One region of the Paenibacillus canaveralius genome, then DNA from elsewhere that is predicted to be linked to it. Evidence: predicted binding sites of a transcription regulator. Region 1 holds the regulator's gene; each other region holds the start of a gene.
The links. Region 1 encodes Rex, which represses fermentation and respiration genes when NADH is low (regulators of the CRP and FNR family bind a similar motif). Its sites were predicted from a motif close to TTGTGAAATATTTCACAA; they were not measured.
Positions count from the first base shown of each region.

Region 1 (7,454 bases):
AAGCCGATCAGCCTAATCAGGCCGAGGGGAGGGAAGCGGCGGAGTTTATCCGCGGGCAGGGATTTTATATGCTCTTCATGTACGAGCAGGCGACCCGGGAATTCGAGGCTCTGCTTGTGCGCGAACCGGACTTTTTACTTGCGAGGGCTTATCTCGCCATGGGCTATTTGCGCCAGGGAGATACGGCGGAAGCCGCCCGGCACTTCACCCTTCTTCTGGCACTTACCGAAAATAAACAGATGAAAGCCATCTCTTACAACGCGATGGGCTGCATCCAGTTTCAGAACCGGAATCTGGAACAGGCGCTTGAGTATTTCAAAAAAGCCTATCATGCCGATCCGGACTGTCTGGAGCTTTTTTCCGCATCGAACGAATAAGAAGAAATAAGAACGGATGCTCTCTTTATTTGTGGAATCGACAAACTAACTTCCCCTCTGGGCCTCTAAATGTGGTATGCTTAGAATAGAAGCTGGAGAAAGGAAGAAGGCTTGAACTTATGAAATTTGCGGTTTTGGATTTTGAAACGACTGGAACGGGCCCGGCTGACGATATTATTCAAGTCGGTCTCGTTATTATAGATGATATGGAAGTAACCGACAGGTATACTTCCCTGGTAAACCCGGGGATCAGTATACCTTCTTCGATTACGGAGCTTACGGGCATTACCGACGAGATGGTGGAGCATGCTCCAAAGCTCGATGATATTATGGCGGAGATGTACCCGCTGCTTTTTGACTGCGTGCTTGTGGCTCACCACGCCTCTTTCGATCTCGGTTTTCTGCAGCGCGCTCTGCGTAAAACGGGCTATCCCGATTTTACCGGACGCGTCCTGGACACGATAGATATGCTGAGAATCGTGTTTCCGTCTCTTCCGACGTATCAGCTCGGCATGGTGGCTTCGGCCTTCGGCATCGAGCATGAGCGGCCTCACCAGGCGGACAGCGATGCGGACGTTACGGCGGAGATCTGGACGATGAGCCTGGACAGGCTGCTTTCCCTGCCTTTGCTGACGGTTCAGCGTCTGGCCCAGATCCTGCCCGCCGAGACGAGCGACCTAGGCTGGTTTATGTCGGAAATCGCCCGGTTCAAGGAACAGCAGACACCTCTGGATACATCGGTTCATCAGTATTACCGCCAGTTCGCACTGAACGTGCAGGACTGGGGGGACGAAGACCCGGTACGTGACGAGAACGATGTGCTGGAACTGAGCGACTCATTTGAAGACGTTTACGAACAGGTAAAAGAGGCTTTGAAAGCGAAATTCGAGCATTTCGAAAGCCGCGAAGCCCAGGAAATCATGATTCACGAAATTGAGGAAGCCTTCCAGAACGACCGGCATCTCATGATCGAAGCCGGTACGGGCACGGGCAAATCGCTCGGCTACCTGATTCCGTCCCTCTATTACGGGATCAAGCACGACGAGAAGGTGGTGGTCAGCACGCACACCATCAATTTGCAGGAGCAGCTGCGGGAGCGGGATATTCCCCTGCTTCACGAAATTTTCCCGGTCAATTTTAAAGCGTCCGTTCTCAAAGGCCGCAGCCACTACCTGTGCCTCCGCAAGTTCGAGAACCGCATCTCCATGCAGGAGTTCGACACGGGCAAGGAGGATGCCATTACGGCCGCACAGATGGTCGTTTGGCTGAGTCAGACGCAGACGGGCGACGAAGAGGAGCTGCATTTCGGAAACAAGGGCGCCGCTTTCTGGCATACCGTATCGAGCGATGCGGAGTCGTGTCAGAACCGGCACTGCCCATGGTTCAAAAAGTGCTTTTATCACCGTGCTCGCCATGACGCCAACAATTCGGACGTTGTCATTACGAACCACTCGCTGCTGTTCACGGATATGAAGGCCGAGAACCGTGTGCTGCCGGCTTATAAGCACCTCGTCCTGGATGAGGCCCATCATTTCGAAGAGGTAGCCAGCAAGCATTTGGGTAAGGAGCTTCATTATCTGGGACTGACCAATCAGCTCCTCTGGCTGTTCAAAGACAGCCGGAACGGGCAGTTGCCGGCTCTCCGGACGAAGCTGCAGCGCTATGACGACGACTATCGCGCGGCTACCTGGATGAACGGCATCGACAACCTTTTCCCGAAAACGCTGCTGATCAAGGAAGCTTGGGATTTACTCTGTGAAAAGTTTTACGAGCTGCTCCAGACGAATTCCGAGCCCGGCCAGATCGATCCCGGTTCTCTGGTGATGCGTTTGAAGAAAGAGTCGCTCCCGCCGAACTGGAGCGATTTTACGGATCTGGAAGAGATATTGGAACAGCATATTCAGGATGTGTACAAATCCGTCGATTCGCTCGCTCAGGATTTGAAGGAAGTCCAGGAAGAATACGACGTCCAGAGCTTCGTAACCGATCTCGGCGGGGTTGCGAAGGAACTGCAGGCTGCCAAGGAGACGCTCCGCTTCTTTATGAAGATGGCGGACGACAACTTCGTGTATTGGGTGGAAGCGGGGACATACAACAAGAGCCGTTCGATCAATCTGATCTCCGTGCCGATGGACGTCAGCCCCCTGATCCGCGAACATTTCTTTGACAACAAGGAGAGCGTGATTCTCACCTCGGCTACCCTGTCGGTGAATAAATCGTTCCAGTATTCGGCGGATCAGCTCGGGCTGAAACTGCCTGCTGAAGAAGAGAAGAATCCGAAGCTGAAGACCGTCCAGCTTCCGTCCCCGTTCCAGTACCGGCAGCAGGCGCTTGTGTGCATTCCGCGGGATTTTCCGATGTTAAAAGGCCGCAGCGGCGAGGAGGAGTTCCTCAAAGCGCTGACGGAGTCGCTTACGGATGTGGCCGTGGCCACACGGGGCAGGATGCTCGTTCTGTTCACTTCGAACCGGATGCTGAAGCAGGCCCACGCGGTTCTGAAAGAAAATCTCCGTCCGCAGGGGATTCATGTGCTCGGTCAAGGGGTGGACACCGGCAACCGCAGCAAGCTGACCCGGCTTTTCCAAGAGCATAAAGCATGTGTTCTGCTGGGCACGAGCTCGTTCTGGGAAGGGGTGGACATTCCCGGAGAAGCTCTGACGTGTCTGGCGATCGTACGGCTGCCTTTCCAGCCGCCGAATCATCCGCTGGTCGAAGCGAAGAGCGAAAACCTGAAAAAACGGAATCAGAACCCGTTCATGAAGCTGTCGGTGCCTCAGGCCGTCATACGGTTCAAGCAGGGGTTCGGCCGGCTCGTACGCAGAGCTTCGGACAAAGGCATTGTGCTGATCTACGATACGCGTGTCATCGAGACACAGTACGGCAAGCACTTTCTCTACTCTCTGCCGGGGCCGAAGATTGAACATATGCCTGTAGAGCGCATCGTACCGAGAATTCAGGAATGGATGGGAGAGAACTCGCTTGAAGTCACCTAAAATATCCGAGGCAGTCGTAAAACGGCTGCCGATCTATCTGCGTTTTCTTAACGAACTGTCGAAGAAAAACGTATTAACGGTTTCGTCCCAGGATCTGGGACAGAAGCTGAATCTGAATCCGGCCCAAATCCGCAAAGATTTGGCTTACTTCGGTGAATTTGGAAAGAAGGGGATCGGCTACGATGTAACCTATCTTATCGAGAAGATCCGCCAGATTTTGAAGCTTGACCGCCAAATACCGGTTGCCCTCGTGGGAGCCGGTAACCTGGGCCGGGCGCTGTGCAACTATAACATCTATTTGCGTGATCAGATGAAAATAACGGCGATTTTCGATTCGTCGCCGGACAAGATCGGCCAGGTTATCAATAACATGAGCGTTCTGCCCATGGAGCATCTGGCCGATGTTATCCGGGATTCCAGCATTCGAATCGGCATCATAACCGTTCCGGCGCCGGAAGCGCAAAACGTCGCAAACCAGTTCGTGAAGGCGGGCATCGAAGCGATTCTGAATTTCGCTCCGTCCATTTTGAAAGTACCGGAAGAAATCCGTGTGCATCATGCGGACTTTACGGCAGAGCTCCAGAGCTTGGCCTATTACCTTCCTGAATAAACAAGTGAGGGTCTAGTCTTAAAAACCAGAAAAACCGCTATATGGGCCGTTTGGGCCGTATGGCGGTTTTTTAATGGAATCCAATTTTAATTTATACGAAGAACTTAAACAACACGGTATAGAGCACATAAGACAGAATGATGCTGATCGGAATCGTAATGATCCAGGTAACGACCATGCGTGTTACCGTACCCCACTTCACCTCATGAAACCGGAGTACGGAACCGGAACCGATGATGGCGGAGGAAATTACGTGAGTAGTCGAAAGCGGCATCCCCATATGCGTGGAAGTCTGAATCACGATGGAGGAAGTCAAATCCGAAGCGAATCCGTTGATCGGCTCGATTTTGATCAAGTTTTTGGAGATCGTCTTGATGATCTTCCAGCCTCCGATCGAAGTTCCGAGACCCATAGCGGTCGCAGCCGCGATTTTGACCCATAACGGCACGTCCATGGTTGTCTGGGCTCCGGCAGCGACGAGTCCGAATACGATAATGCCCATCGCTTTCTGGGCGTCATTTCCCCCGTGGGAGAAGGACAGCAGCCAGGCGGACAGAATCTGGAAGAACTTGAACACGCGGTTCAGCTTCGAGCGGGATTTGTTGCCCGTCAGAATAACGAGGTATTTGATGATCGTCATGATGATATAGCCGGCTACAAACGCGACTATCGGTGAAAGCACCAGAATCAGTACGATCTTGCCGAGACCGCCCCATTTGACGAAGTCGGCTCCCGCCCCGGCCAGCACGGCTCCGACAATGGACCCGATGAGCGTATGGGAGGAAGAGGAGGGAATGGCATAATACCAGGTAACCAGGTTCCAGATAATGGCGGAAAGCAGGGCCGCGATGACGATAAATTCACCGTGGTTGATCTTGGACGGATCCGCGATCCCGCTGCCGATCGTCTTCGCCACTTCCGAAGAATACAGGGCGCCGACGAAGTTCAGACATGCGGCGGATATAATGGCCACTTTAGGACTCATTGCGCGCGTAGAGATCGAAGTCGCTACCGCATTCGCCGTATCGTGGAAACCGTTAATGAAGTCAAAGGCAAGGGCGAGAAAAACGATCGCAATCAAGGTAATAAGAACTGTTGTCGTCATGAAATCCTCCTAAACTGCTGGGCTTACGAGTAGCGCAGCACGACGCTTTCCAAGATGTTGGCAACGTCTTCACATGCATCGGTGGTCTGTTCGAGACGTTCATAAAGTTCTTTGAGCTTGAAATCCTCGTAAGGATCGCGTTTGGTAATGAAAATCTCACGGATGCCTTCGCGCATCAGGCGGTCGGCTTCGTTCTCAAGCGCATTGATTTCTACCGTATGTTGAGGAATCTGCATGTACTTCTTTTTGGAAAGAAGCTTGAAAGCATCGAGCATATGTTGGCAGCTGGACACGATCACGGCGGAGAATTCCTGCATAACCTTGTCCGTCTGGCTGATGTTGAGATAATCAAAACGTGCCGCAGTCGCTTCAATGCCGTCCAGTACGTCGTCGAGTTTGGAAGCCAGCTCCATAATATCTTCACGGTCAAGCGGAGTGATAAAGACTTTGTTCAGCTCTTTAAAGATTTCGTGGGTGATCTGGTCGCCCTTACTCTCGATGTCTTTGATCATCTGGAAAAAGTTTTCCGGAATTTTATCTCCCATCATCGCGTTTCTGAACATCTGGGATGCATGGAGTGTGTTTTCTGCCGCCCGAATGAGCAGGTTTAAAAAATCGACGTCTCCTCTTTTACTGCTAAAAAGCGATGCCATTACGGTTCCTCCTAGTGATTCGATTGTAAAGATTCCGTGAAGTTAAGTTTAATGTATGTAGAATTTTGTAGCTTAAACTCACAAACTTAAAAATATCATAACATTTCCCCAGAAAGCAATCACTGGTTGAGCGTTTTTTCAATTGTTTGCTCGGCTTGATTTTAAACAGGTGACGTTGTACATTGAAAAGATAAGAATAACTGCCGATTTCGGCACTTTATACGGAATGAGGGCTATCCCATGAAAAAAACGATTATCATAAACGGCTTGTTCGTAACGGGGGACGCATCCGCGCCCGTCATCGAAGGCTGTATGGTTATGGAAGGAAATCAGCTTACATATATAGGAAAGGATGCGCCGCATCCGCTTGAAACTTACGATGAAGTCATCCGCGGGGACCGCAAGCTTTACATGCCCGGTCTCGTCAATACGCACGGCCATGCGGCGATGACACTGCTGCGCGGCTACGGAGATGATCTTGCCCTCCAGGTTTGGCTGGAGGAGAAAATGTGGCCGATGGAAGGCAAGTTCACGGCGCAGGACGTGCGTTACGGAACGCTTCTGGCCATCCTCGAAATGATCAAAGGCGGAACGACGACATTTGTCGACATGTACGACCATATGAACGAAGTGGCCCAGGCGGTTTCCGACTCCGGTATGCGGGCACGCCTGACGCGCGGTGTCATCGGACTTTGTCCGGCCGACGTTCAGGAGGCCAAGCTCCGGGAAGCCGTCGCTTTCGCCAAGGATTGGAACGGCGCAGCGAACGGACGTATTACGACAATGATGGCCCCGCACGCACCTTACACGTGTCCGCCGGATTACATTGAACGTTTTGTCCAGGCCGCACACGATTTGGACCTGCCTATTCATACCCATATGTCCGAGACGCTAAAAGAAGTGGAAGCCAACGCGGAGCAGTACGGCGCACGGCCTGTCGAGCATCTGGAAAAGCTGGGCGTTTTCACGCGGCCGACGCTCGTGGCGCACGGCGTTCATTTAACGGATGAAGAGATCGCCGTTCTTGCCAAATACAACGTCGGGGTTTCGCACAACCCGGGGAGCAACCTTAAGCTTGCGAGCGGTGTCGCCCGTGTGCCGGAGCTGCTCAAAGCCGGCATAAACGTGTCACTGGGCACGGACGGAGCGGCCAGCAACAACAACCTCGACATGTTCGAGGAAATGCGGCTTGCCGCCCTGATCCATAAAGGCGTATCCGGCGATCCGATCGCCGTGCCGGCGGCCGCCGCTTTAACCATGGGCACATCGATGGGCGCGCGCTCCATCTGGCTTGACGATATCGGTACGCTCCAGCCGGGGATGAAAGCCGACTTTATCGCGCTCGATATCGACCAGCCTCATTTTCTGCCTCGTACGGATTATGTTTCCCATATCGTCTATTCGGCATCCGCCCATGATGTGGTAGATGTGTGCGTGGACGGCAGCTGGATCGTACGGGGCCGCGAATGCCTGACGCTTGACGAAGAGAAAATCAAACGGGAATTCGAGTCGTGTTTCGCCCGTTTGACGAGCAGCTAGTCTTCGGCGGAAGGAAGGAGGGATAGCAATGCTCAAAAAAGCGATTTGGATCGGTCTGTTCGTCCTGTTGACTTCTGGATTCGGCATTAACCGTTTTTACGTAAACGTGCAGGCAACCCACTGGGAAACGAACTCGGAGGCCGTTCAGGCGGCTTATGAGAAAACGACGATGACCAA
Region 1 covers NZ_JBDFMM010000001.1:1,954,088-1,961,541, forward strand. Annotated here, with positions in the region: gene ABC395_RS09240 (tetratricopeptide repeat protein) at 1-377, shown strand, start outside; gene dinG (ATP-dependent DNA helicase DinG) at 470-3,370, shown strand; gene ABC395_RS09250 (redox-sensing transcriptional repressor Rex) at 3,357-3,980, shown strand; gene ABC395_RS09255 (inorganic phosphate transporter) at 4,072-5,085, opposite strand; gene ABC395_RS09260 (DUF47 domain-containing protein) at 5,109-5,738, opposite strand; gene ABC395_RS09265 (amidohydrolase) at 5,979-7,277, shown strand; gene ABC395_RS09270 (cell wall elongation regulator TseB-like domain-containing protein) at 7,306-7,454, shown strand, end outside.

Region 2 (7,454 bases), 200 kb from region 1:
CCCGCCCGCTCCCGCAGGGATGAAGACCAGCATGCCCATAAACGGAGCGAAGAAGCGGACGTCTTTCCAAGGGAGAAACTTGAACCAGCCGAACAGGCCTTTGGCCCCTTTCTCCCTGCCTGTCGTTTCGAACGTGGCGAACAGCGAGAACGCCGTCATCAACGAAGGCACGATGACCATGAAGGTCAATATAACCTGGAGAAACTTCCAGAACGAGCTGATTCCGGGCTCCGTCAGTTGATGGTGGAATCCGACCGGAATCGAGAACAGCAGAAACAGGATGAACGAAAGCCGGGCAAGCGCGTCGCTGAATATTTTGCCGCCGATCACTTTCGGAATAATCGTATACCAGCAAATATAGGCGGGCAGGAGCCAGAAGTAAACGAGCGGATGGCCGAAGTACCAGAACAAGGTGCGGCTTAGCAGGACGTTTACGGTGTCGACCCAGCCGAACGACCACGGAATCAGCTGAAGTAGAATTTCCGCCGCCACCCCGATGGTCGCGACCTGCCAGAGCAGCATCGTAATGACCGCCATGAAGGAAAACAGCGGCGAAAGCTGCCCTTTGTGCATCCGTTTCCAGAAGCGGTAATTAATGAAGATGCCGAAGCCGCTCATCCAGCTTCCGACGACTACCATCGTCAGCGCGATGTAGAAATAGGGCGACGCTTTAAGGGGAGCATAGAACGTGTACAGCACGGACGCCTTATTGAGCAGGATAAAAACCGTTCCCAGCGCCGTTCCGCCCGCCATCAGGCCGAATCCGAGCCAGCCGAGGCGCCGCGGGAGCGGCAGCAGCTCGCCTCCGAGCGTTTTGGAAATACCCGAATACAGGAATCCGATAATGAAAAAGGTCGTAAAAATGAGGGCCATAAGCACGCCGTGAGCCGTCAGAAGCTGATAATAACCGATCCCGGCGGGCAGTTTGACCATGCCTCCGCGTACCAGGCCCTGCAGCACTCCGGCGATCCCTCCGAGAAGAAGAGCGCCGAAAGCGAATAAAATGTGAGCGAGAACGAGCTTGCTGTCTTTCGGACTAAAAGAAACGGCGGCTTGCCGCGCCGGTTGCGTTTCGGTTCCGTTCATACATAACGACTTCCTTTCTGCCGGTGGGTTTAGTTAACGACAATCGTCGTTTTCATCCATTCGTGGGCTCCGCCGCAGTATTCGTTGCAGAGCACGAGGTAAGAACCCGGCTTGTCGAACTTATACGTAAGATGATTCACTTCACCCGGAAGCACCATCATATTGACATTCGTGCCCGGGATTTCAAACCCGTGGACAACGTCCTTGCTCGTGATTATAAAATGTACGGTCGCTCCCGCGGGAACTTCCATCTTGTCGGGCTTGTAGCCGAACGCGAAGGCGGTCATCACGGCTTCGTACTCGTTCTCTCCGACTTTCTTCAGGCCCGGCTGATCGAACGGCTGCGTCAGATCGACCTTCGCCGGATCAATCGTGTGCGCATGGCCGGTCGGCGGGTTCATTCCCATCGCAAACGCCGATACGCCGATCACGGACAGGAAGACGATCAGCATGGAGATGCCGAAAACGATCCAAATTTTTTCTAAACGATGAATATGCATGTAATATCCCCTCTTTTTTTCCGATTCGCGGAACTTTTTGCGTATTTGCCCCGTTAACTTCTTATAAGATACAGTGCAAACACGCCGAACCAGGTAATCAGAATAAACGCGCCCAGAATCATAACCGAAGCGAAAGCGCCTTTCAGTTCCGGCTCCTTCTCGTTCGCCCCGCTTTGCGGAGCGGGCTTAATGTCCTGCTTTTCCTTGGCAGGCGCGAGCTTTGCCATAGCGGCATCCCCCTTTGTCAATGAAGCTTTTCATGGTTTCATCTTACCTTCGGCGTGAGCACCCACATGTGATAAGAATCACAATTTCTTTATCAAATTGTAACGATTTTGTTACAACGTTTTAGGTATCGAGACCCGGTCCTACATGGTATAATGGCATAGCAAATCATATGTAAAATGTTTGTAAATCGAATGAACAGGGAGATCTGTGATGCAGAAAGGTATTCATTTTATAGCGCGTCGGCTGCACTTATTCGTTTGGCCCCTGCTGCTCGTTGTCTTCATTGAGTTTTTAAATCGGGGAGGAGTGACGGCCACCCTATCCTGGGCCAAGCACAGTCCGGGAGAAATGGTGCTGAACTATTTGCTGACCTTCTGCCTGTTCCTAGTTTTTACCGCATTGACCGGCCGGAGCCGTATCGCGTTCTGGATCGTAGCGGCTTTCATGCTGATCTGCGGTCTTATCAGCGGCATTAAATTCAAAATTCTCGGCGTGCCTCTACTGCCCTGGGATTTGTTCCTCGGCAGCGAGACGACCGATATCGTCCAATACTTGAACGGTTTGTTCGATAAAACGATCGTGATCGGCATTATCGTCTTTCTCGCGGTCAGCGTCGCGCTGCTCTATTTCGTTCCTTGGACCCACTCCCGCTTCCGCTGGAAAGAGAACATCGTTCTCGGTGTCCTGGGCGTCGCGCTCGCTTGTGTCGTCTATTTCGACAAGCCGCTTCCGATCAAATCCGCCCTTCATATTTCCACCATTCCCTGGAATCAGGCCGATAACTATCATGTCAACGGGTTCATGCTTTCCACCGTCATGAATATCGAGCAGATCATTATCGACGCTCCGCAGGGCTACAACCAGGCGAATATGGACAACTTCGTGAAGAAAGTCGAACGCCGTACAAACATAGATCCGAATGTAAAACCGAACATTATCGTTATTCTCGGGGAAACGTTCTGGGACCCTACCAGAATGAAGAACGTCACGTTCAGCGAAGATCCCATTCCGTTCGTCCACCACCTTCAGCAGAACTATTCCAGCGGCTATATGCTGTCGCCCCAGTTCGGCGGAGGAACGGCGAATGTCGAATTCGAGGTTCTCTCGGGCAATTCGATCCGCTTCCTGCCGGAAGGCGCGATCGCCTATAACCAGTACATGAACAGACGCGTCGATTCGCTTGCCAGCATATTGGCCAGACAAGGCTATCAGACCGCGGCCATCAACCCGTTCCACAACTGGTTCTTCAACAGCCGCAACGTGTATCAGAATTTCGGATTCTCCAAATTCATCTCGCAGGAATATTTCGAGCCGGAATACAACGGTCCTTATCTGGCCGACAAAGCGGTGATGAAAAAAATCATCGAACAAGTCGACAACTCCGCCGGTCCCGATTTCGTCTTTGCCAACACGATGGAGAATCACGCGCCGTTCACGCCGGATAAATTCAAACAGAACACCATCAAGGCGAGCGGTAATTTCCCGGAAGAAACGAAGGGTATGCTCGAAACTTACGCCCAAGGCGTTCACAATACGGACGATGCGCTCAAAATGCTCGTGGAGCATTACGAGAAGAAAGGCGAGCCGACGATCATCATGCTGTTCGGCGACCACCTGCCGTCCCTGGGCAACAATTATCAAGCTTACAAAGACACCGGCTATTTAAAAGACGACGACGATTCCGCAGCCGTACTGGATAAACTGTACAGCCTCCCGGTCGTCGTCTGGAACAACTATTTGCCGAAGCATCAGGATAAGCTCGACATGAGCTCTTCCTTCCTGGGCCCTTACCTGCTGAATTTGGCTCAGCGCGAAGGAACGCCTTACATGGACTATCTCTTCTCCTTGTCCAAAAAGTTCCCGATGATTCCGCCGCGCAATCATTACGAGCGCATGAAGCTGACCGAGCAGGACGTGACGGAGTACCAGATGCTTCAATATGACGTGCTGTTCGGGGAGCAGTACAGCTTCAACGGCTTCCGTGACAAGATCATCAATCCGAAATATACACTCGGCTTCGGTGAGATGACGATCGACAATGTGTCGCCGCTTCACCAAAGCACGGCCGGAGGCACCGGTGGAGACGCTTCCGTCGAAATCAGCGGCAAAAATTTCGCTCCGGGCTGTGTCGTCTATATGAACGACAAGGCTTTGAAAACAACCTATGAGAGCCGCCAATCGCTTTCCGCCATCGTACCGAAAGATGCTGTGGAATCGGGTAAACCGGTGAACCTGCAGGTAAAAGTGATCGATTCCAAAAACCTGCCGATCCAAACCACACCCGTCAAACAAGTGAATGAACTGAAATAACGGCATTATAAAAAGACTTGGCCGTACGCTTCCCGAGGGAAGTGTACGGAACCAAGTCTTTTTTGCTGCGCCTGAAAATCTTCTAGGAAGAAACGACCCCGCTCAACACCCGGCATCTGCCGGGAACGTCCGTGCGGAACTTTTCCACGTTGCCGTTGTCCGCTACGGTAACATAGACCGTTCTGCCGTCTGGACCGCCGAAGGTCAGGTTGGTGCAGTTTTTTCCTTTCAGAACGACTTCCTGAAGAATTTTGCCCTGAGGAGAAATTTTCAGGACCGTTCCTTTACCGAAACGGGTGCTGTACAGGTTGCCCTGCGAATCGCAGCGCATACCGTCCAGGCCGAAGTCGGGGAATTCGATAAACAGACGCTTGTTCGAAATCGCGCCCGCCTCGGTCAGATCGTACACCCAGATCCGGCGCTGTACGGATTCGTTCACATACAGCTTTTTCCCGTCCGGCGAAACTTCGATCCCGTTCGTTGTCCCCATTCCGCTCTCCAGAAGGGTCACGCTGCCAGGGGTTACCCGCCACAGGTTGCCCGTATTGTTGCTCCAGTTCGGATCGCTGGCAAACACAATATCGTTAGCTGAAATCGCGATATCGTTCGGCTGGTTCATGCCGGGTCCGTGCGCCCAGACCGAAACGGCCTTCGTTTTCATGTCCACTTTCAGCACGTTGTGGTTCTTATAATCGGCGATCAGCATCTCTCCGGCCCGCGTAAAGCGGATCCCGTTGCCGATGCTGCCGTTCGGAAGCTCGATGAATACGCTGCTTTCTCCCGACGGCGTCACTTTACCGATGGTGCCTTCTCTCGCATAGTTCACGGCATACAAGTTTCCTTGGGCATCGCAGGCCGGTCCTTCGATTCCACCCGTAAAACCGTGCGGAGGCGTAAATACACTGCTTTTGAATAATTGTTCCATGTCTGATCTCTCCTTTTTTTGATCCACTCCACTTTCCGGGATCGTTTCGTATAGCCGGCAAGCGGCTTTCTCTTTAAACGAAAGAAGATAGATGAGAACTCAATGGGCGGAAAGCTGGCGGATGACCAGTCCCGCCGCCCCGATAGCGAGCGCTTCCTCTCCGAAGCTTCCTTTGCTGAATAGCACCTGGTAGTCCGGGTAATAATAAGTTTTCTTTATCGCGGTCTGTGTGGCGGTATAGAAAAACAGATCATTCGTCGAAATAAGCGGTCCTCCGAGAACGACCTTCTCCGGATGCAGCATATTGAGCAGATTGGCCAGTCCGATGCCGAAATACACGGCAGCCTGAGTCATCACCTCGACCGCCAGCGGATCGCGGTTGTTCAGGGCCTGGACAATCTCGCGGAATGTAAGGGCATCCGGACTGCCGAGCGAGGATAACATACTGGACCGTCCCTGTTTGAGCTTGGAGCGTATTTCCCGTTCGACCGCATAAATGGAAGCATAGGACTCCAAGGCCCCGTAATTGCCCTCCTGGGACCGGGGAGCGACGCCATCCGTCTGGATGATCATCTGCCCGATGGAGCCTTCCAAATCGACGGCCCCGTAGATGATCTTCCCTTCGCTGAGCATGGACGAACGGAGTCCGACGCCCAGGTGTACATACAGCATATGGCGGAACGAGCGTTTATGCCTGGACCAGGATTCCGCGAGAAGCGCCGTATTGGCTCCGTTATCGAGCAGGACGGGCAAACCGAGCTTTTCTTCCAGCATCCGGCGCACGGGCACGCCCTGCCAGCCCGGTGTCGGGAAATAGCGCGGATTCAGGATGACGCCTTCTTCGCGGTCCACCGGGCCTACGGCTCCGACACCCATCCCGAGCACATGCTCGGAAGCGATTCTCCTGCGCTTCAGCATGGCCTTCGCTTCATCGGCAAGAGCTGCCAGGAGCACATCGGGTGTCATCATCTCGTTCATTTCCCACGTACGGGATTCGAGCACCTTCATCTGCATGTCGGTCAGCACGAGCCGGGAAAGCGTCCGGGAAATATCGATGCCGAATGCGCAGCCGTAATTGGCCTGGATCCGGTACAGAACCGGCCTGCGGCCGCCTGTCGAGGGGCCGTGTCCCGATTCGGCGATCAACCCCTGCGTGCACAGCTCGTCCAGAAGCCGGGTTAGCGTGCTTACGGTCAAGCCGCTTTCTTCCAGCAGTTCGATCTTCGAGACCGTTCCGCCTTGACGGATCAACTCGAATAATTCTTTTTGTTTGCGGTTTCCGATACGCTCGGAAATCGGACGGTTAACCATAAATCGCCACACCCACTAACGCACTAAGCAGAATAACGGACAACGGATGCATCCGGTAACGGATAAGCCCGAGCAGCGCCAGCAGAAATATCGCCGCCGAAACGGCGGTCTTCCATGTCCACCACTCCGCCCGGAAATAGGTAAAGCCGAAGCGCAGAGCCGCCACGGCGACCAGCGCGGCTACCACGGGGCGCAGCCCGTAGAAAACGGTTTTGACGGTACGATGCGTCCGGATGCTGTAGAAGAAACGTGCCACGGCCGCGATCAGAACGACGGACGGAAGCACCATGCCGAGCACGGCAGCCGCCGCTCCGGGAAGTCCCATCGTCATTTTGCCGATATAAATCGCGCAGTTCGTGGCCAGCGGCCCCGGCGCCATGCCGGAAACCGCTACGGCTTCCGAAAACTGCCCGGGCGTCAGCCATCCGTGCAGCTCGACCTCATGCTGAATGGCCGGAATCATGGCGAAGCCTCCGCCGAAGGAGAGAATACCGATTTTCAGAAACGTCCAGAAAAGGAGGATCAGCATCTGTTCTCTCCCCCCTTATATGCCTTCGCCGAAATAGCATTCCAGCTCGGGATAACGGGGTACGGCCTTGTCAGCGGGATGTTCCCTTTTCCGCTTCTTGGGCTCGAAGCTCACGGCGAAGCCGAGACGGCCTTTGGCCAGCACCAGCGCACAGCCGGCAAAGACGCCGAGAAGCATAACGAGCAGAGGATGGATTCCCGTGAGCAGCAGAGCCGCGATAGATCCGGCGAACACAAACAGCGAGGCACCGTCAAAGACCGATGAGCGCAGCAGCTTCAATCCCGCGTAGGAGATCAGAGCCAGTACCGCCATCTGAATGCCTTCCATTGCCGCAATAACTTTAGGATACTGCCTGAACGCCGAAAAGCCAATAGCAAGCAGGAGTACCATAACGAAGGTGGGCAGCATCATGCCGAGAACCGCGGCCAGCATGCCGGGCACGCCGCTCAGCTTATAGCCGACGAAAGCGGCCGCGTTTACTCCGACGCCACCAGGTGCTACGCCCGAAACCGAAATCACCTCGCCGAATTCGTCTTCGTCCAGCCAGCGGCGGCGCAGCACGATT
Region 2 covers NZ_JBDFMM010000001.1:1,749,102-1,756,555, reverse strand. Annotated here, with positions in the region: gene ABC395_RS08180 (b(o/a)3-type cytochrome-c oxidase subunit 1) at 1-1,086, opposite strand, end outside; gene ABC395_RS08175 (cytochrome c oxidase subunit II) at 1,116-1,586, opposite strand; gene ABC395_RS08170 (cytochrome c oxidase subunit 2A) at 1,640-1,813, opposite strand; gene ABC395_RS08165 (sulfatase-like hydrolase/transferase) at 2,025-4,124, shown strand; gene ABC395_RS08160 (SMP-30/gluconolactonase/LRE family protein) at 4,207-5,049, opposite strand; gene ABC395_RS08155 (ROK family protein) at 5,149-6,360, opposite strand; gene ABC395_RS08150 (chromate transporter) at 6,353-6,889, opposite strand; gene ABC395_RS08145 (chromate transporter) at 6,905-7,454, opposite strand, start outside.
Region 2: ABC395_RS08170 (cytochrome c oxidase subunit 2A) is a predicted target of Rex. The motif match lies at 1,880-1,897, and genes of this name have one in related genera.

Region 3 (7,454 bases), 2.1 Mb from region 1:
AGAGCGGCGCCGCCGGCGAAAAAGCCGGAATTTCCGCCGAGGAGGCTCTGCGGCAATTGGCCGGTTTCAAGCGGCTGGAAGCGGAAACCGGGCGTATGGGCCGCTTGGCGGCAGAACTCGAAGCCGGCTTCCAGGCTCTCCTGAAACGGCTGAAGCCGCTTGAAGCGGGCATGCAGGCGGCCGGGGCGGAGCTGCGCACGCAGCGCGCGGCCCTGCAGGCCGAAGAAGCCAAAGCGCAGGCGCTGGAGCAAAGCATCCGCGGCCGGGAAGAAGCCTGGCAGCGGCAGTTCGGCGCCAGGGGTCTGGAGCTGGACGCCGTAGAGGCTCACCTGAAGCGGCTGAACGAGCAGGAGCGCCAGGCGGAAGAGCTGCGCGGCCGCATCGAGAAGAGCATCCCGTTCATCGACGGGGTGCTCGCGAAGATCGAGCAGCTCCGCACCGAAGCGGCGGAGCTCGACAAAACCGCCCTGCAGCTTGCGACCAAGCTGCAGGGACTGTCCCAGCTCGCCGCCGAGAAGGCGCAGCAACTGCACGACCGCGTCGGCGACGAGCCGGTGCCGCGCCAGATCGCGGCGGCCCAAACCGAGCTCGACGCGCTCCGCGGCCGCGCGGGGCAGACCCGGCTCGCGCACGAGCAGGCCCGCCGCGAGCAGCAGGAGGCGGCCCAGGCGCTCAGCGCCGCCGAACAGGCCGCCGCTTCCGCCGCCGGGCAGCTCTCCGAAGCGCTGGAGCGGCTCGAACGCGCGCTGGAGCCGTCCTCTTTCGCGGACGCCGAAGCCGTGCGGGGCGCGTACGTCGCCGAAGCGCAGCGCGCCGAGTGGAGCGCGGAGGCCCGGCGTCACCGCGAGCGCGAGCAGACGCTCCGCTCCCGGCTCGCGCAGCTGCGGGAGCAGCTTGCCGGGCGGACGGTCAGCGAAGCCGACTGGACCGGCATGCTGCTGGAGCTGCGCGAAGCCCAGGAGCGCGATGAGGCCGCGCTCGCGGTCCGCGCCAAAGCGGAGCGCGACTGCGAGGAGCTGCAGGCGAAGCACGAGCAGTGGCGCCGGCTGGAAGAGCGGCGCAGCACGCAGCAGACTTTGCACGGACGGCTGGCGAAGCTGCAGTCCGTGCTGAAAGCGAACGCCTTCGTCGAGTTCCTCGCGGAGGAGCAGCTGATGCAGGTGAGCCGGGCCGCTTCCCAGCGGCTCGGGCAGCTCACCCGGCAGCGCTACGCGATCGAGGTGGACTCCGGCGGCGGCTTCGTCATCCGCGATGACGGCTCCGGCGGGGTGAAGCGCCCGGTCGGCACGCTGTCCGGGGGCGAAACGTTCCTGACGTCGCTGGCGCTGGCGCTCGCTTTGTCGGCACAGATCCAGCTCAAGGGCGAAGTGCCGCTGGAATTTTTCTTCCTGGACGAAGGGTTCGGTACCCTGGACCAGGATCTGCTGGATATGGTGGTCACTTCCCTGGAGAAGCTTCACATGGACCGGCTCGCGGTCGGCGTCATTTCGCACGTGCCGGAGCTGAGGGCCCGGCTGCCGCGCAAGCTGATCGTCGAGCCCGCCGAGCCGTCCGGCCGCGGCAGCCGGGTAAGACTGGAGCTGCTGTAAGGCTGGAGAATCCTTAAACGGCCGCACTCCGAGATCCTGTCCGCGTTTTCAGACTCGCGGGCGGTGCCCCTTTTTCAAAAAAAAGATAACGGTATTCCCGGTTGTCCTGGAAACAGGGCCAGAAAGCACATTCCCCGTTTAACGGTGCGGATGTGCTTTTTTTTGCAGAAAAGGCGGGGGCTGTTCACGTTTCATTCAAGCGATGTTCACATCTGCCTCGTGTCCTGTGACTTTTCTCACATCTGCCGGGTACGGAAGACGTTTATACTAAGTATGTGCTTAATTTCACAAATGATTTCTTGAAAGATTGATCAAGGCAGGGGGCGTTAGACTATGAACCGCAAAAAATTGGTACTTATCGGGAACGGCATGGCAGGAGTGGGTGTGATCGAGCAAATTTTGAAAATCAACACCGGCTTGTTTGATATAACGATTGTGGGAAGCGAGCCTCATCCGAACTACAACCGGATTCAGCTCTCTTATGTGCTTGAGGGAAGCAAAACGACGGAAGAAATCGTTCTGAACGATTGGAACTGGTACCGTGAAAACGGCATTGAGCTCATGACGGGAACAACGGCTAACGCGCTGGATACGACGGCCAAAACGGTTACGACGGACCGCGGGGATGTCCTTCCTTATGACGTCCTGATTTTGGCGACGGGCTCGAAGCCTTTCATTCTGCCGGTTCCGGGCGCGGATAAGGAAGGAGTTGTCGGTTTCCGGGACATTGCCGATTGCGAAGCGATGACGGAGGCGGCCCGGATTTATAAAAAGGCGGCCGTCATCGGCGGCGGTCTCCTCGGCCTGGAAGCGGCCAAGGGCCTGTCGAAGCTGGGTATGGAAGTAACGGTGGTTCATCTGATGGAAGATTTGATGGAACGCCAGCTGGACCCGGCGGCTTCGGGAATGCTGCGGGCGGAGCTGGAGCGTCAGGGGCTGCGTTTCGCGATGGGAAAACAGACGAAAGAGCTCACCGGAGGCGTCCGCGTCGAAGGACTGGCGTTTACGGACGGAACGATGCTGGAAACGGACTTTGTCGTCATGGCGGCGGGAATCAAGCCGAACAGCGCTCTGGGCGCGGCCGGAGGCCTGGAGGTCAACCGCGGAATCGTGGTCGACGATTTCATGCGGACCTCGGCTCCGGACGTGTATGCCGTCGGCGAATGCTGCGAGCACCGCGGCGTGTGCTACGGGCTTGTCGCTCCGCTCTTTGAGCAGGGCAGCGTACTCGCCAAGCATTTGTGCGGGGGGCAGACGGCTCCTTACGAAGGGACGGTGCTGGCTACCAAGCTGAAAATATCGGGCGTGGACGTGTTCTCGGCCGGCGAGTTTCTGGATCGTCCGGATCTTACGATCGTCAAAATGCAGGATGACTGGAGAGGCGTGTACAAGAAGGTGCTCGTCCGCGGCAGCCGGATCGTCGGGGGCGTGCTGTTCGGCGATGTCAGCCAGGCGACCCAGCTTCAGCAGTGGATACGAAGCGGCCGCGAAATGACCGAAGACGTGCACGCCGCTCTGATGGGAATTCCTGCGGGAGAGGAAAGCGGCGGAGGAGCGGAGCTTCTTGCCGACGAGGATATCGTCTGCGGCTGCAACGGGGTGACGAAAGGCACCATCGTGGAAGCCGTCCGCACGCAGGGGCTTAAAACAGTCGACGAAGTGAAGGCCTGCACGGGAGCCTGCCGTTCGTGCGGAGGCTGCAAGCCGCTTGTCGAGCAGATCTTAGCGGGCGTGCTGGGTGACGGCTACGAGGCGGGCACGGCGGCCCATGGCATCTGCGGCTGTACGCAGCTCGGCCGGGACGAAATCGTGGCGGCGATGCGCGAGCGCAAGCTGACGACGATCCGCGAGACTATGACGGCTCTGAATTGGAACAATCCCGAAGGCTGCTCGAAGTGCCGTCCCGCGCTTAACTATTACTTGACGATGCTGTGGCCGGAAACGTATGTGGACGAAAAGGAATCGAGATTCGTCAACGAGCGCCTGCATGCGAACATCAACAAGGACGGCACGTATACGGTCGTCCCGCGCATGTACGGCGGCGTAAGCTCGGCGGAAGAACTGAAGCGGATCGGCGACGTGGCGGTGAAATATAACGTCCGCGCCGTCAAAATGACGGGAGGCCAGCGGATCGACCTGATGGGCGTGCGCAAGGAAGATCTTCCGAAAGTTTGGGAAGAACTCGGAATGCCTTCGGGCTACGCGTATGCCAAAGCGCTGCGCACGGTCAAGACGTGCGTGGGTTCGACCTTCTGCCGGTTCGGCACCCAGGATTCGATGGGGATGGGACAGCAACTGGAGAAAAAATTCGAAAGAATCGACATGCCCGCCAAGTTTAAAATGGCCGTAAACGGCTGCCCGCGCAACTGTGCGGAATCGTGCACCAAGGATGTCGGCATCGTCGGCAATGACGGCGGCTGGGAGATTTACATCGGCGGCAATGGGGGCATTAAACCGCGGCTTGCCGATCTTGCGGTGAAAGTGAAAACGGATGAGGAGCTTCTGGAAATTACCTCGTCGCTGATCCAGTTTTACCGGGAAACCGCCAATTACCTGGAAAGAACGTCGGATTGGGTGGAGCGGCTGGGCCTGGCTCATATCCAGCACCATGCGATCACGGATGAAGCAAACCGGCGGGAGCTGGTAAACCGTATGGAGATAGCCCTGACCCGCGCTCATGATCCTTGGCAAAAAGTGATCGGCGACCGCCAGCTCCGTCAGGAACTGTACGAAGGCGTCAACGTGCCGGTAGGACCGCCTGCGGAGTAAAGCGAATCTGACATTCAGGGGCTGCCCGGCGGCCCCAAAAGGAGGAATAATCGATGACCCGACAGCTTCAGGAAAAACCGGAAACCTACGTTTGCATCGGACGGCAAGGAGATTTTCCGGCCAGGCTCGGCAAGACCGTTTTTGTGGGAGAAGAAGAAATAGCGGTGTTTCACTTGACGGACGGCCGCCTTTTCGCACTTCAGAACCGGAGTCCTCACCGCAAGGGAGGCCCTCTCTGCGAAGGGATGGTATCGGGGGACCTGCTGTACGATCCTCTGTATGACTGGAAAATCAACCTGCTGGACGGTAAAGTGCAGGCGCCCGATACGGGGCAGGTAAAAACCTATCCGGTAAAGGTCGACGGGGAGCATGTCTGGATCGGGCTGAACTAGCCTTTTCCGGCCCTCGCCCCTCAGGCTATTCCGTACAGCACGCTTAACCGGAATGTTCACTGTCCGGCTCAACCCGTTTTCAACCCGCGAGGAGATGACGCATAATGTTTACTGAAACCGTGGAAAAAATGGCTGCCGCGGCCCTGCAGAAAAAGAATTTTCTCTCCGACAGCCTTATCCGCTACCTGACGGCGGCCGGTCTGGCCGGTGCTTACGTAGGACTCGGCATCGTCCTTATCTTTTCCGTAGGAGCGCCGTTATTCGCCGCAAAGTCGCCCGTCACGACGACGGTTATGGGGCTGTCTTTCGGAGTCGCGCTCACGCTGGTCATTTTTGCCGGCTCGGAGCTTTTTACGGGAAACAACATGTATTTCACCATCGGAACCCTTTCGCGCAAAGTCACCTGGAAGGATACGCTCGTCAACTGGTTCTGGTGCTACCTGGGAAATTTGGCGGGAGCGATGGTTCTTGTTCTGCTGGTCGTCGGTGCAGGAGTGTTCGCCAATATTAAACCGGACCATTTGTTAATGACCATTGCCGCCAAAAAAATGGCCATGGACCCTGTGCAGTTGTTTTTCCGGGGAATTCTTTGTAACTGGTTCGTCTGTCTGGCGATCTGGACATCCACGAGAGCCAAAGAGGACACGGCAAAGCTCATCCTTATCTTCTGGATGCTGTACGGCTTTATCGCATCGGGGTACGAGCACAGCGTGGCGAACATGACCGTGCTGGGGCTGGCCCTGGTCCTCCCGCACCCCGAAACGGTAACACTGGCCGGATGGTTCCATAACATGATTCCGGTGACGCTCGGAAACATTGTCGGCGGCGCCGTGTTTGTCGGGCTGCTGTATTACTTCATCTCGCCTGCGAAACGGTTGAGCGGACGGCTTTAAACATACGCAGACGCCAGGCTGCAAGCGCAAAAACTCCCTGAGTTCGAACTCAGGGAGTTTTTTTACGAGGTTCCGGCGAAGCGGGGTGCGGATACAGCTGCGGATACAGGTGTGGATACTCCTGGCACCTTTCACGAATCCCTTACGGGAACTCGGTTCAATGCCATAAGTCTGCGTTATGCTGCAGGGAACCGCCTCCCGCAACCGCTCCCGCAACCGCTCCCGGAACCGGAAGCCACAGGAATTCCGTACTTTCCGCACGGTGAGCCGCCATATCCGGTACAAACAAAAAAAGTGTGCCGGTTTACATCCGGCACACTTCTATGGGGCAGTTTTCACAGTGGCAAATGCCCTTTAAATAATTCAGATCGCGGATCACGATATAGCCGTTATCCATTTCAATCGCTTGAGCTTTGCGCAGGTCGCTGAACATACGGTTGACGCTTTCGCGGGTCGAGCCGATCATATCCGACAGCTCGGAGTGGGTGAGCTTCTTCGTAATGCGGATCGCTCCGTCCGCTTCCGGACGGCCGTATGTGTTCGACAGTCGGATGATGGTGGAGCACAGGGCTCCGGGTTTGCCGTAGAGCATCATATCGCGGTATTTCGTCTGCGTCATCCGGTGGCTGAGCCCCATCCAGCGCATGAATTCCAGGGCGAACTCGCCGCTCTGCCAGATTAGCATTTCCACGTCTTTCTTATGGGCCACGCCGATCGTGGTTTCTTCCAGCACTTCCGCGCTGTACCAATGCTTCGTGTCGTCGTAGGGATCGATCATTCCGATGAGATCGCCCTGCTGGTATAAGTAAAGCACGAGATCCTTGCCTTCGTCCGTAGACTTCGTAGCGCGTACCCGGCCGTTTTTTATGAAATAAAGCTTGTCAGCCGTATCGCCTTCCCAAAACAGATAGGCGCCGGGTTGGAGCTTCTGCTCATGCATAATATCCGTCAGTTTCTGCAAATTTTCCGTCTTAAAAGCAGCGGTATTGCGGGGATTCGTATAGTAAACGGGATTTGTGCCGGTGTTCATGATGGCTTCCCTCCTCTTTGACTTCTGCTTCCAGTATACCGGATATGACGTAAATCATATATGATAAAAATCACACTTTCCGTACAATGTTGTTTACCACGCCTGTCCGCACTCAACGCAAACCTTCCTTTTATAGAAAAAAGGACGTAAAAAACCGGAGTCCCATCCATAATGGGGCTCCGGTTTTGATAAGGGGATAAGGCGGTTCATTTGCGGCCGGTTTGCACGGAACCCCGCGTTCGGATTCGCTTTACGACCGGTCCGGCTATGCCGCAGATCCCTTTTCTACGAATAAAACTGTTCGATATCCGTCAGCATCTGCTCGGCAAGGGGGAACACCCATTCTTTCTCTTTGCGCATATGCTCAAGAAGAATGAAGCACGACTGGAGCACGTGGGATACCGAACGCTTGGCGCACAGGGGATCAAGGGTCTGGCTGTCTTCTTTGAATGCCTGGAAGAACAGGCGCAGGTTATGCACGGCCATGTTGTATTCCTGCTTCATAACGGCGGTAGGGCCCATTTTGTCGCCCGTATACAAATCCACGATAGGGAAAAGCGTCTCCTGTTCATCCTGCTGGTACTGCTGGAAAAATTTCAAGAACCGTTCGGCGCGTATCTTCAGCTGATTTAAATCGGCTTTGAGCGTATCCCGGCTTCCGGCGGCTCCGATTCCGCGTGCGAGCATTTGCAGCTCCAGCAGATCGGCCTCCAGAAATTCATGCTGCTGCTTCAAATAATATAGGGCGTCGGACAACTGGCTGCCGGGGTCCATGGCGGCA
Region 3 covers NZ_JBDFMM010000001.1:4,019,764-4,027,217, reverse strand. Annotated here, with positions in the region: gene ABC395_RS18190 (AAA family ATPase) at 1-1,589, shown strand, start outside; gene nirB (nitrite reductase large subunit NirB) at 1,923-4,358, shown strand; gene nirD (nitrite reductase small subunit NirD) at 4,412-4,750, shown strand; gene ABC395_RS18175 (formate/nitrite transporter family protein) at 4,855-5,643, shown strand; gene ABC395_RS18170 (Crp/Fnr family transcriptional regulator) at 5,948-6,673, opposite strand; gene ABC395_RS18165 (hemerythrin domain-containing protein) at 6,959-7,454, opposite strand, start outside.
Region 3: nirB (nitrite reductase large subunit NirB) is a predicted target of Rex. The motif match lies at 1,863-1,880, and genes of this name have one in related genera.

Region 4 (7,454 bases), 3.6 Mb from region 1:
ATTGAGGGAATGAAAGATAAACAGTATCAGGACGAGCTTAACGATATTATTTACCGGCATGCCATGAAAGATGTCGAGGCCGTACGCAAACAAGCTCAAGGTGACCTGGCAGCCGCCAACGGTTCCGCAAGCGAGCTGGCCATGCCTTATTCGGTCGATTCGGTATTTGAAGTAAGCGCATCGGGTGGTCAGAAAGACGCGAACCGCCTGTCGCTGCGGGTGGTAACTTCCGTTTTTACGGGAGGCGCTCACGGAATGCCGCGTGTGGATACCTATAATGTCCTGAATGAGGAGGAAGCTCAGCTAGTTGAGCTGAAAGATTTATTCGGGGACAATTATAAAGCGATTATCGACAAGCAGATCGGTCAGGAAATCGCCAAACATCCGGATGATTTCTTCGAAGACGCGTTCTCCGGCATTACCGACACGCAGTCTTTCCAGATCAAGGACGGTAAAGCGGTAATCGTGTTCTCGCCTTACGAAATCGCTCCTTATGCCGCAGGCATCCAGGAGTTCTCCATCCCTATCTCCCAAGGAGGCAGTTCCTCCGCACCTACCAGTCTCGTAGTGGGCGGCGAAGTGCTGTCAGAGAAGCAGGGTGCTCTCTACACTACAGCGGCAGGCACCACCATGGTTCCTCTCCGCATTACGGCAGAGAAGCTGGGCTTCCAGCTAAAATGGAACCAGGAGCAATGGGCAGCCGAGCTGTCCAAAGGCGCGGTATGGACAAGCGTCTACAAGGGAAAGGATGCGTACACCATCAATAAAATGGCGCCTTTCTCACTTGGCGAAGCGGCTGTCATTAAAGAAGACGGCAACATGTACGTGCCGGCCTCTTTCTTCTCAAAGGTGCTGAAGGCCGACGTAACCGTAGACGGCGATCAGCTTGTAATCAAATAAAGCGGGCGGGCCTTCACGGCAGCCGGACCCGGATCATCTAAATTCCCTTTATAGCCTGTTTAAAGAAGCGGTTTCGCTCTTTAAGCGGGCTTTTTTGCGCGGCCGGTCTGTCTCTTTCCCTTAAAAGGACATAAAAAAGCCCCGCCACTCCCCCGAAGGAGAATGCCGGGACTTAGGATTAGACCGGTTGATTCCGAAAAGGATTCCGGACCGCTATTAGTAAGCCAGTGCAAACAGGCCGTGAATATGAGACAGGTAACGGATGTTACTTGCTTCTTTCATGAGCGTTGCAGGCAGGCCTTTCAGGCGGGTTTGGTTGCCGCCGATCGAACCGATTCCGTCTTTGCGGCCCAGACTTCCGAGCGTACCGGAGAATACAGGTGTGAAGACATCCATCGGAGCGCCTTTCAGTGCCGCGAAGAGGTTGTAACCGACCACTTCGCCCATCTGCCAAGCCAGTTGTGCGGTCGGCGGATACGGACGCTCTGCGCCGGCCGGGAATACAACCGCGCAGTCGCCTGCGAGGAATACGTCCGGGTGGGACGTGGACTGCATGAACTCGTTGACCGTCGCGCGGCCGCGGTTCACTTCGATGCCGGAGTTAGCGACAACCGGCGTACCTTGTACGCCGCCTGTCCAGACGAGCGTGCTCGTTTCGATTGTGCTTCCGTCTTTCAGGGAAACGACGGATTCCTGCATTTCGGTGATGGCAACGCCCGTCAGGAACGTTACGCCGCGCTTCTGCAGGCTTGTCGTAGCGCGCTCGATCAGTTCCGGATGGAAGCCCATCAGGATCGAAGGAGCCGCCTCTACGCAGTACAGGGAGACGTCGTTGAAATCGACGCCTTTGCTGCGGCACAGGCCCGGAAGCATGTCGGCGAGTTCGCCCACAAGCTCGATGCCGGTCAGACCGCCGCCGCCGACCACGAATGTCGCGTCCGCTTTGTTCTTGGTCTGGCTGTAAGCTTCGATGCGTGCTTCCACGTGCTCGCGGATGCGGTTGGCGTCGTTAACGGATTTCAGCGTGAAGCTGTGCTCCTGGAGGCCGGGAATGCCGAAGAACGCCGTTTCGCTGCCCAGGGCAACGACGAGCTTATCGTAATCGAACGATTTGCCGTTCGACAGGATGACGCGCTTGCTGTCCGCGGAAATCGTTTCGACCGTGCCGATTTCCAGGTTGATGTCTTTGCCGCGCAGGAGCTTCTCCAGAGGCAGGGCAACTGCTTTCTCGTGCAGGTTACCTACGGCCAGTCTGTGCAGCTCGGTAATGATTTGGTGCGTAGGAAAACGGTTGACAACCGTAATCGTAGCTTCTTCCGCAGTCAAGTGTTGACGGGCCGTCAGTGCGCTGAGCAAGCCGCCGTAACCGCCACCTAAGATCAAAATATGCTTGGACATACTCATCCTCCATTCTTGTTTCAGCTTACCTTATGATTAACGCTGTTGCTGCCGTTCGGCTTGAACATCCAAGAATGCCTGTACGAAACGGAATGTCTTTTGTACTTGCGGGTCTTTCAGCATTTTGAGCAGTCCGAACAGACCGATTGTGGAGTGCTCCGCTTGAGCGCGGTCGTTTGCTTCGATTACGGAAGCAGCCACGCCTTTCGCTTTCTCGGTGATCGGTTTAACGAATTCGTTCATACCGCCTTTGAGGTCGTCGATCAGAACTTGGTCGCTCGCAACGCTTTGAGCCAAATCATAAGCTTTGGTAAGAATCGTAACCATTTCCGCCAATTTCGGCAGATTCTCCACGAGAACGGTTAAAGACTCCTGAACCTCTGGCTTCATCAACTGATCAAGGACATCCTGGGGTTCCCTTTTTTCGGTAGTGCTTGGGGTTGGATTGGATGTTTCTGACATAAGCTAACGTCCTCCTTTGCTTTGAAATAGAAGCCCGTTTATTTTTCGATCCCTGCCTAGCCATCGAGACGTCTTCTGTCTTCGCATAAGTTTCCCTATTCGTGATAAATGAAACCGCGCGGCCTGATAAGATTGTAACATTTTTCACATAAAAGGAAGAAGGTTTTTCTTGGCTGCGTGTCCATTACTTGCAAGTTCGGGAAAAATGTCGAACAGGTCGAAACGGAACCCTATGTACCTCTATTATACCTCCGTCTTGCGGACAAGAGAAAAACAATTTTTTACACATGTGAATAATTTGTGACAAAAATCACTACTTTTTTCACCCCCGCACCTAAAGCAGGGATACATGCTTGTTTATTCCAGTACTTCCTCGGATTTTATTGCCAGCAGCATCAAGTCTTCGATAAAATACTTCATCAAAACCGGCCTCCGCCGGACCGCTAAAGGATGATAGGAAAAAGCTATCGGCAGCCCCAGTACGGTATGCCATCCGCCCCTCAATCCTTTGACGTCTTTCTCTTCGTCCGCGAACAAGGTTTGGACGACCGTGTTGCCAAATCCGAACAAAATTCGCGGATTTTTGGCTCCGAGCTGGGCCTTTAGATGAGGAAAACACGCGGCCCTTGCCGCAGGCTTGTCATACGCTCTGACCGGACGGCACTTGAGCAGATACGTGACATACACGGAGCGGATATCCAGCCCGGCTTCATGCAGGCCGGCCTGCAGAGTTTCCCTCGTTCCGCAGAGGAACGGATCGCCTTCCCGGTTCTCCCGGGCACCCGGATTGTCCAGGATCAGCACGATTTTCGCAGCCGGGTCTCCTTCTCCCCAGACGACCCGCTGCCGCTGATCCGCCAGCTCGCACAACCTGCATTCGGCCGCATGGACCGGGGCTTTTTCTTCCGGCAGGATGGAGGGGGTAAAAATCGCCATGGGACCGCACCGTCCTTTCACTCGGTTTTGGAAGTAGTATGGCCCTGCCCTTCTTGCTTTACTACCCGTTTCACCGTCCAAGTTTACGGCTGCAAACCGCCGGCAAGCTCATAGTGAGACAAGCGGCCCCCGTAACGGAGTGTTCGTCCGAAAACGGCTTTTTTCCGATCCCTCATCCGGCAATTAAAAAACCACCCGCGTGGACTCGGCGGATGGTCGTGGCAGCGGCGTCAAAAGTGCCGTATCTTTGTATTTTATGACAAGGCTATGCCCTGGGCGGCCTTTTAAAAAGCTGGTTCATCACCTCGGAGAAAATAAGACCGGCGGCAATCGAACCGGAAATCATAAACGCTTTGGCCGCGAGCTGGACGGCAAGATTGTAGTCGTTTTCCACGAAAGAACGCATCGCGTCGTAGGCCATGCCTCCCGGAACGAGGGGGATGATCCCCGCTACGCTGAAAACGATAATGGGGGTCTTGTAGACACGGGCGAATACGCGGGAAATGACCGTCACGAAGAACGCCGCGGCCAAAGTGGCCACGATGGCGTTGGTATCGTTCCGCACGAGAGCGACGTACACGAGCCAGCCCATCATCCCGACGAAGCCGCACTGGATCAAGGTGTTCCGGGGAACGTTAAAAATAATGCCGAAAGCGGCGGAGGCGATATAACTCGTCACGAGCTGTGCAATCATTGAGGGACTCCTCCGTTAATAAAATGAAAAGACGACCGCGATACCGGCTCCGATGGCGAACGCCGTCAAAAAAGCTTCCGCGCCCTTGGACAAGCCGGATACGAGATGCCCCGCTATCAAATCCCTCACGGCATTCGTGATCAGCAGACCCGGTACAAGCGGCATGACGGAGCCGATAATAATTTTGTCGAGCTCCTGTCCGAGTCCTGTCCATATAAACAGAGAAGCCAGCATGCCGATAATGAAAGAAGCCAGAAACTCGGCTACGAACTTGAACAGCACATAGCGGTGAAAAATAAGAAACCCGATAAAACCAAGCCCCCCCGTGACGACGGCCGGAATAAAATCGGGCCACCCGCCGTTAAACATGATCGTAAAACAGCCGCTGGACACGGCCGCCGCCGCAATCTGGAGGGCCACGGGATAGGCCAGATTGGCTTTATCCACCTTGAGAAGCAGCCGGTGGGCTTCCTGAAGATCAAGCTGTCCGTCGCTGATTTTGCGGGAGAGCCCGTTGACCAGCGTCACTTTGTGCAAATCGGTGGACCGCGTGGAGATCCGGACCAGCTTGGTCGGGTCGCTGCCGTCTACGGAGAAGATGATGCCCGTCGGGGTCACGAAGCTGTGGGTATGATGAAGGCCGTAAGAGGCCGCGATGCGGGCCATCGTATCTTCCACCCGATACGTTTCCGCTCCGTTCTGGAGCATGATTTTTCCCGCAAGCAGGCACACATCTACGATTTTATAGGTCTGACCGGGACTGGACGCCTGTTCCATTGCGCACCTCTTCCTGTGGTGTAGATAAGATGCTGCCCTTCACTGCCGCCGTTCTCAATCCAGCAGCTCCATCAGCCGCCTGAACTCGGATTCGCTCAGGTCTCTCCATTTTCCTTTGGGGAGTCCGTCCAGCTTGATATTCATGATGCGCACCCGCTGCAGCCGGTGCACCTGATACCCGAACGCCTGACACATGCGCCGGATTTGCCGGTTCAGTCCCTGCGTCAGGATGATCCGGAAAGTATGGTCGTTGATCCGGGTCACTTTGCACGGTTTCGTCTTCGTTCCCATAATGCGGACGCCCGTGGACATGCCCTGCACGAAAGAGTTCGTAATCGGCTGGTTCACGGTGACGATATATTCCTTCTCATGGTTATTTTCCGCACGCAAAATTTTATTGACGATATCCCCGTCATTGGTCATGAGGATAAGTCCTTCCGAGTCCTTATCCAGACGGCCGATTGGGAAAATTCTCTCCGGGTGCCGCACAAAATCGACGATATTGCCTTGAATGTGGCGCTCCGTCGTGCACGTGATGCCAACCGGTTTGTTCAACGCTATATAGACGGACTTCTTCTTGGTCCCCAGCGGTTTGCCGTCGATTCTCACATCGTCCCCCGGCTCGGCCGTACTGCCCAGCTCCGCCGGAGCACCGTTGATGGTCACACGTCCGGCTTGAACAAGCTCGTCCGCTTTTCGTCTGGAGCAAATGCCCGTTTCGCTAATGAATTTATTGATCCGCATGAAGCTGCTGTCCCCTTCTTTTGCCTGTTAGGTTGTGAGTACCCACCGATTTATATGCCTGTATTGTACCATAATCGGATGCAATTCGCGCCGCCGCTCTGTCACAAAAACGGACCCTTCCCCGTCTTGATGGCATCACACCCAAACGGAGGATGAGAAAGATGGAAAAAACCTATGATGCAGCCGTAATCGGCGCCGGTCTGGCAGGGCTGATTGCCGCGGCAAAGCTCGCTCAGGCAGGGAAATCGGTCGTTGTCCTGGAAAAATCGCACCGGCTCGGGGGCCGGGCCATAACGAACCTCAAGAACGGAAGTCTTTTCAACCTGGGCGGGCATGCCTTATACCTGGGCGGAGAAGCTTATTCCGTCATGAAGGAAATGGGTGTCAAGATGGAGGGAGGATCGCCGCCGATCAACGGGTACGGCATTTGGAACAACCGGCTCGTTCCGCTGCCCGTCGAACCGATGAAACTCCTCTCCTCCAAGCTCCTTGGCTGGACAGGAAAAATTCAGCTCGTCCGTCTGATGACGGCTCTCCGCAAATATGACGGCGGCTCTCTCCCCGGCATCAGCCTCCGGGAATGGACCGAGCGGGAAATAAGCGATCCGATGGTCCGTCATTTCTTCTATGCCCTCTGCCGGACGGCCACATATGCCGCAGACCCGGACAGCCAGCTTGCGGGCCCGGTGCTCCGTCAGGTGCACACTTCCCTGAAGGGTGTGCGGTATCTTCACGGAGGCTGGCAGACACTGGTCGATCAGCTGCGGGATCTGGCGGTGCGGGCGGGCGCGGATATACGGACGGGCAAAGCGGCCGCCGAAATTATCCATGACGGTTCCCGGATACAAGGGCTGCGGTTAGCGGACGGGGATCGCCTGGACGTATCCCATGTGATCGCCACGTCCGCACCCGCCGATCTTTTCCGCCTTGTTCCCGGGGCGGAGAGGACCGTACTGCGGAGCTGGAAAGAAGAAGCCCGTCCCGCCATGACGGCTTGCCTGGATCTGAGCCTGAACCGCCTGCCGGTGGAAGGCCGTCATTTTGTGATGGGGCTGGACCGGCCGGTCTTTTTCTCGCATCATTCGAGGGTCGCGAGCCTGAGTGAAGACGGCAAACAAGTGGTCCATCTGATCAAGTATAACGGGCCCGGCGAAAGCAGCCCCCGCGCCGACGAACGTATACTCGAAGAAACGATGGACCTGATTCATCCCGGCTGGCGGAAAGAGCTTGCCGGCCGGCAGTTCCTGCCGAACATTACGGTCGTGCCCGATACGTTCCATACAGGCCGGTCTTCCGCCTGCGCGGGCCCTGCCGTTCCCGGACTGAGCGGACTTTACGCGGCCGGCGACTGGGCGGGCCATCGTGAAATGCTGGCCGACGCTTCGGCGGCTAGTGCCGTCAGGGCAGCTTCCGCCGTGCTTGAAGCGCTTCGTGCCGAACAATTCGTAAACGGCGCCCGGGAAACCGTCGCGTTTTGAGCCTGTCTATTGCCGGGAAGCTCTTCCCGATTTGCTTATGTTCATAAAAGAAGAGCCGGTATACA
Region 4 covers NZ_JBDFMM010000001.1:5,582,681-5,590,134, forward strand. Annotated here, with positions in the region: gene ABC395_RS25245 (stalk domain-containing protein) at 1-900, shown strand, start outside; gene ABC395_RS25250 (NAD(P)/FAD-dependent oxidoreductase) at 1,117-2,298, opposite strand; gene ABC395_RS25255 (DUF1641 domain-containing protein) at 2,335-2,760, opposite strand; gene ABC395_RS25260 (uracil-DNA glycosylase) at 3,118-3,696, opposite strand; gene ABC395_RS25265 (threonine/serine exporter family protein) at 3,962-4,390, opposite strand; gene ABC395_RS25270 (threonine/serine exporter family protein) at 4,406-5,167, opposite strand; gene rluF (23S rRNA pseudouridine(2604) synthase RluF) at 5,222-5,911, opposite strand; gene ABC395_RS25280 (phytoene desaturase family protein) at 6,073-7,389, shown strand.
Region 4: ABC395_RS25255 (DUF1641 domain-containing protein) is a predicted target of Rex. The motif match lies at 2,893-2,910, and genes of this name have one in related genera.